DNA from 2 places in the Brevibacillus sp. genome. Region 2 is predicted to be linked to the other one. Evidence: riboswitches for the same ligand, from Rfam matches in the RefSeq annotation. Region 2 holds a riboswitch; the other holds the start of a gene.
What was found. A riboswitch is a leader RNA that binds a small molecule or an ion and turns the genes downstream of it on or off. The one in region 2 is predicted to bind glycine.
Positions count from the first base shown of each region.

Region 1: linked by a shared signal. The riboswitch ahead of gcvT (glycine cleavage system aminomethyltransferase GcvT) and the one ahead of glyA (serine hydroxymethyltransferase) in region 2 are both predicted to bind glycine.

Region 1 covers NZ_DOTK01000079.1:86,445-89,723, reverse strand. The annotation lists gene DEP07_RS23745 (DEAD/DEAH box helicase) at 1-709, opposite strand, end outside; glycine riboswitch at 930-1,026, shown strand; glycine riboswitch at 1,027-1,143, shown strand; gene gcvT (glycine cleavage system aminomethyltransferase GcvT) at 1,235-2,335, shown strand; gene gcvPA (aminomethyl-transferring glycine dehydrogenase subunit GcvPA) at 2,382-3,279, shown strand, end outside.
Region 2 covers NZ_DOTK01000096.1:20,238-23,516, reverse strand. The annotation lists gene lpdA (dihydrolipoyl dehydrogenase) at 1-1,046, shown strand, start outside; glycine riboswitch at 1,061-1,164, shown strand; glycine riboswitch at 1,167-1,247, shown strand; gene glyA (serine hydroxymethyltransferase) at 1,351-2,604, shown strand; gene DEP07_RS27695 (serine dehydratase beta chain) at 2,620-3,138, shown strand; gene sdaAA (L-serine ammonia-lyase, iron-sulfur-dependent, subunit alpha) at 3,140-3,279, shown strand, end outside.

The DNA.
Region 1 (3,279 bases), on a different contig from region 2:
AATTGGTGGAAAACGACGTCGAGTGGCCCAGATGCCCCGGTTTGAGCAAATTGATCAGGTTGTACAGCTCGTCCATCTCGTTCTGGATAGGGGTGGCGGTGAGCAGCAAACAGTATTTTTTGCGAATTTCCTTCACGAATTGATAGTTTCGGGTTCGCTTGTTTTTGAGCTTGTGCGCTTCGTCGATAATGAGCATGTCGTAGTCGATATCGAGCACATGGCGGCGATGCGGGTCGCGTTTGGCCGTGTCGATGGAAGCGACGACGACTTCGTGCTGACGCCACATGTACTCTTTTTTTTGCGCGACGGCAGGAATGCCGAATTTTTGTTGCAGTTCTTTTGTCCACTGAATGACGAGAGAGGCGGGAACGAGGACGAGAATTTTTTTCGCCAAGCCTCTGACCATGTATTCTTTCATGATCAACCCTGCCTCGATGGTCTTGCCCAATCCGACTTCATCCGCGAGAATCGCGCGGCCGCGCATGTCATTCAGCACGCGTTCCGCCGTCTGGAGCTGATGGGGAAAAGGCGAGAGCAGCGGCAAGTAGTTCAGGCATTGCAAAGAATCGAACTCGCGAACCGCCATCGCTTCTTCTGCTTCCAGCGCCAGCTTGAACAGCTCCCACTTGTCCCATGGACCATCTTCGTGCAGCCGCTCGGTCAGCGGCGATATCCAGCTCGTGTCAAATGAAACAGGAACATTCGGCATATACGTTACTCCTTTACACAGCTCTGCCATAACTTTCATGCGTTTTAATAAAAAACTTAACATTATGGGTAATGTTCATCACTTTGTTAAGTATTTCTTGATCTGACTGTTAATTTGCATATTTTCAACTGTCGACTCTCATGGTAGGATATAGAGGAAGTTCGTTCATTAGTATGGAAATCATAGCAAAAACTTATGTATGACCATCTAACCAACGCGAATGATAGTAGCAGGGAGAGACTGCGTGAACCACTGCAGCGCCGAAGGAGCAAGCCGGTAACGGTGAATCTCTCAGGCAAAAGAACCTCTACTGGACGCAACTCTGGAGAGAGCTCGCATGTCGAGCCACCAAAGGGGAAACTTGCAAGCCCGGTGATCCCCGCCGAGCTTGATTGGCAAGGTAACTCTCAGGTACCAAGGACAGAGGAGGAGAAATGGGCACCTTTCTTTTGGTGTACCCGTTTTTTCGCCTCTGTTTTTTCATGGGGAAAAATGCCGACTATCTGCCTTTAGGAGGTGCCACACATGTCCAATCTGAAAAGAACGCCACTGTTTGATTCCTATGCAAAATACGGCGCCAAAACAATCGACTTCGGCGGTTGGGAGCTGCCTGTACAGTTTTCCAGCATTGGTCAGGAGCATGAAGCTGTTCGCACGAAAGCAGGTTTGTTTGATGTATCCCACATGGGAGAGGTGGACGTAAAAGGCGAGAGCGCGCTCGAATACTTGCAGCGCGTGACAACCAACGACGTTTCCAAGCTGGCAGTGGGACAAGCTCAATACAGCGTGCTTTGCTACCCGGACGGCGGTACGGTCGACGATTTGCTCGTTTACAAATACGCAGACGACCATTACCTGCTTGTCATCAACGCTGGCAATATTGACAAAGACTATGCATGGCTGCAGGAGCACCTGATTCCGGGCGTCACGATCGAAAATATCTCGCCGCAAACGGCGCAGATTGCGATCCAGGGGCCTTTGGCTGAATCGATTTTGCAAAAGCTGACCCAAACGGATCTGTCCCAAATCGGCTTTTTCCGTTTTGAGCGCGATGTAGAGGTTAGCGGTATTCCGGCATTGGTATCCCGTACAGGCTACACGGGCGAAGATGGCTTCGAGATTTACCTGGCTGCGGATCGTGCGGCAGAGCTGTGGGACGCCCTGCTTGAAGCAGGCAAAGAAGACGGTCTGGTTGCTTGCGGACTGGGGGCGCGTGACACGCTGCGCTTTGAAGCCAAGCTGCCACTGTACGGTCAGGAACTGAGCAAGGACATTACACCGATCGAAGCGGGTATCGGCTTCGCGGTGAAGGTAGATAAAGCAGTGCCGTTCATCGGCCAAGAGGTGTTGAAAGCGCAAAAAGAAAACGGCGCGCCTCGCAAGCTGGTAGGGATCGAGATGATCGATCGCGGCATTCCGCGCACGCACTATCCGGTCTATGTCGGAGAAGAGCTGGTAGGAGAAGTGACCACAGGGACACAATCCCCGACCTTGAAGAAAAACGTTGGTCTGGCCCTGGTCAAAAGCGAGCACACGGCGATTGGCACAGAGGTTGAAGTGGAAATTCGCGGAAAACGACTGAAAGCTGTTGTTGTTGCCGCTCCTTTTTATAAACGTGCGAAATAACCAAGCATAAGCCCACAATACATCCTATTTGAGGAGGACAACGTTCGTGAAATACCGCTACCTGCCCCAAACTGATCAGGACAAGCGCGAAATGCTCGAAACTCTGGGCATTTCCAGTGTAGAAGAACTGTTTGCAGACATTCCGGAAGAGGTGCGTTTCAAAGGTGCGCTGAACATTCCAGAAGCTCTGTCCGAGCCTGATCTGGTCAAATACTTCACTCGCCTGGCTAACAAAAACGTCAACTTCAGCACACACGTCAACTTTTTGGGTGCTGGCGTTTATCAGCACTATGCGCCAAGCACAGTCAACCACATGCTGCTCCGCGGAGAATTTTTCACGGCTTATACGCCTTACCAGCCTGAAATCAGCCAAGGCGAGCTGCAAGCGATTTTTGAATTTCAGACAATGGTGTGTGAACTGACAGGAATGGAAGTAGCGAACTCCTCCATGTACGACGGAGCGACTTCCTTGGCAGAAGCGGCTATGATGGCGGCTGGTCACACTGGCAAAAAGCGCGTCATCGTTTCCCGCGCGGTGCATCCGGAAGCGCGCGGCGTTCTGAAAACATACGCGTACGGTCAAGGCGTAGAACTGGTTGAAGTCGGCATCAACAGCGATGGCGTAACCGACACACAAGCTCTGGAAGCGCTGATTGACGAAAACACAGCGGCTGTGATCGTGCAATATCCTAACTTCTTCGGAAACGTGGAAGACTTGGCAGCAGTTGAGCCGATTGCTCATGGCAAAGGCGCCCTGTTCGTCGTTTCTTCCAACCCGCTTGCACTGGGCGTATTGGAAGCGCCAGGCAAACTGGGCGCTGACATCGTAGTAGGCGACATGCAACCGTTCGGTATCCCGGCATCGTTTGGCGGACCGCACTGCGGATATTTTGCGACGACGAGCAAGCTGATGCGCAAAATGCCAGGACGCATCGTCGGGCAAA
Region 2 (3,279 bases):
GCGAGCAGCTGGTTGAGGTGAAAAATGGCGACGACTGCATACAGGTGCAATTCCAGCAAGCGATTCTCGCGACAGGCTCGCGTCCGATCGAATTGAAAGCCTTTCCATTCCAGGGCCGCATTCTTTCCTCGACAGAACTGCTGGCGCTTGAAGAATTGCCGAAAAGCTTGCTGGTCATTGGCGGCGGGTATATCGGGATCGAGCTGGGGCAGACATTTGCCAAGCTGGGCACGAAGGTGACGATTTTGGAAGGCTCGGACTCGATTTTGCCTGGCTTTGAAAAAGAACTGTCGCGTCTGGTGGCGAGGAAGCTGAAAAAGCTCGGCGTGGAAGTGCACACCGAAGCGCTGGCCAAAGGGGCGGAACAAACAGCCGAACAGGTCAGCGTCACCTATGCGGCAAAAGGCGAAGAGCGTCAGGCGACCGCCGACTATGTGCTCGTTACGGTTGGCAGACGGCCGAACATCGAGGGGCTGGGATTGGAAAAGCTCGCTGTCAAGTTGACAGAGCGCGGCTTCATCCAGATCGATCAGCAATGCCAAACGAGCGTTCCGCACCTGTATGCGATCGGCGATCTGGTGGAAGGCCCGGCTCTTGCCCACAAAGCGTCGTACGAAGGCAAAATCGCGGCGGAAGCCATCGCTGGCAAAGACAGCAAGCTCACCGACAAAAAGATTCCCGCTGTCGTGTTCTCCGATCCGGAGATTGCCAGCGTGGGACTGACCGAGTCGGAAGCCAAAGAGCGCGGACACGAGGTGGCAGTTGGCAAGTTCCCTTATGCCGCGAATGGGCGGGCACTGTCTCTGAACGTCGGGGAAGGCTTCGTGAAGCTCGTGGGCGACAAGGAGACGGGGCTGCTGCTGGGAGCGCAGATTATCGGGCCGGAAGCGTCCAATCTGATCGGCGAGGTTGCCCTGGCGATTGAAAAAGGGCACACGCTGACAGATATTGCCGAGACGATCCACGCCCATCCGAGCCTGGGGGAAATCATCATGGAAGCGGCAGAAGGAGCGCTCGGGCACGGCATTCATCAACTGAACAAATAACTGCATATCGGCGGATGATGATCGTGGGAGAGACTGGCCGCACTGGCTGGCACCGAAGGAGCAAGTCCCAAAAACCCTTGGGATTAATCTCTCAGGTAAAGAGTACCACGATTGGACGCACCTCTGGAGAGCGCTGCACAAGCCACCCAAGGGGAAAGCTTCGCGAACCGAAGCCAAACTCTCAGGTAAAAAGGACAGAGGAAAGGTAGATTTTTTCCGAAAAAGGAGTCTATCTTTCCATTGTCCTTTTTTCGCGTTCGTACGCTTGGGAAAGGTAGCGAGCAAAAGTTGAAACGGGGGAGATATCGTGAGTTTGCAGGAGCGCGATCAAGAAATTTTGGCGGCGATGGAAGACGAGCGGCAGCGGCAGCATCAAACATTGGAGCTGATTGCTTCCGAGAACTTCGTCAGCGAAGAAGTGATGCAGGCGATGGGGTCCGTACTGACCAACAAATACGCGGAGGGGTACCCGGGAAAACGGTACTACGGGGGCTGCGAGCATGTCGATGTCGTCGAGCGTTTGGCGATCGAACGGGTGAGCAGCTTGTTTGGCGCAACGTACGCGAACGTGCAGCCGCACTCCGGGGCGCAGGCGAATACGGCCGTCTTTTTCTCCCTGCTTTCGCCCGGCGATACGATCATGGGGATGAATTTGTCCCACGGCGGGCATTTGACGCACGGCAGCCCTGTCAGCCTGTCGGGAAAATGGTTCAATGTCGTCGCTTACGGCGTGCGCGAAGATACGCACCGGATCGACTATGAAGAAGTCGAGGCTGTAGCATTGCGCGAGCGGCCGAAGCTGCTGATTGCCGGAGCGAGCGCTTATCCGCGCCAGATCGATTTCGCCCGGTTCAAGGAAATCGCGGACAAAGTCGGAGCCAAGCTGATGGTGGACATGGCGCACATCGCCGGACTGGTCGCCGCAGGCTTGCATCCTTCGCCCGTTCCGCACGCAGATGTCACGACGAGTACGACGCACAAAACATTGCGCGGCCCGCGCGGCGGCATCATCCTGACGAACGACGAAGAAATTTTCAAAGGGATCAACAAAGCCATTTTCCCGGGCATCCAGGGCGGGCCGCTCATGCATGTGATCGCCGCCAAGGCAGTGTCCTTCAAAGAAGCGTTGCAGCCGAGCTTCGTCACCTACGCGCAGCAAGTGGTGAAAAACGCCGCGGCATTGGCGGAAACGCTGAAAAGCGAAGGGGCGACGCTCGTGTCCGGGGGAACGGATAACCATCTGGTCTTGCTCGATGTGCGGCCGTGGGATTTGACAGGCAAAGAAGCGGAGCATCTGCTGGAGGCGGCGGGCATTACGGTGAACAAAAACACGATTCCGTACGATACGGCAAGTCCGTTTGTGACGAGCGGCGTGCGAATCGGCACGGCTGCGATTACGACCCGCGGCATGAAGGAAGCGGATATGGAGACGATTGGCCGGGCGATTGCCGCTGTGCTCAAAGACAAGGGCAGCGAAGCGACGACCGCCAGGGTGAAAAGCGAAATTCGCGGGCTGTGCGAATCTTATCCGCTGTATCAACAGCTCGCAGTGAGGTAAGCAGGAGGAGCGACGATGGTATACAACAGCTGCTTTGATATTATCGGGCCGATTATGGTTGGCCCTTCCAGCTCGCATACAGCGGGAGTCGTCACGATCGGAAAATTCGTCCACGATTTTCTCGGCGGCGAAATCGAGTCAGCGACGATTGTGTTTTACGACTCTTTTTCGGAAACGTACAAAGGGCACGGGACAGACAAGGCAGTGGTCGGCGGCTTGCTCGGGATGGACACGGATGACAGCCGGATACGCGTAGCGCTGGAGCTGGCAGCGGCGAAAGGGCTGCAGGTCGTATTCGAAAAGCGGGGCGACTGCCCGTACTACGATCATCCCAATACCGTCATGATCCAGGCCCGCACAGCACGCGATATCGCCGTCATCGGCGGCGTCTCGCTCGGCGGCGGCATCTCGAAAGTGTTTTACGTGAACGAGTTCGCTGTCGATATTCCGTTGAACGCGCCGTACGATCTGGATGACTTGCGCAACAAGCTTTGGCACAATACACGCTGCGAGGCTGCGGTAGGGGGAGCATAGCATGGACTTTACTTCAATGACAGAGCTGCTCGCTCTCTGTGAATCGACCAACAGGAGCATAGCAGAAGTGATGGTGGCCCGCGAGAGCGCGAAAAGCGGGCGGTCGGAGCAGGAGATTGTGGAAACGATGAAGCTGCGGCT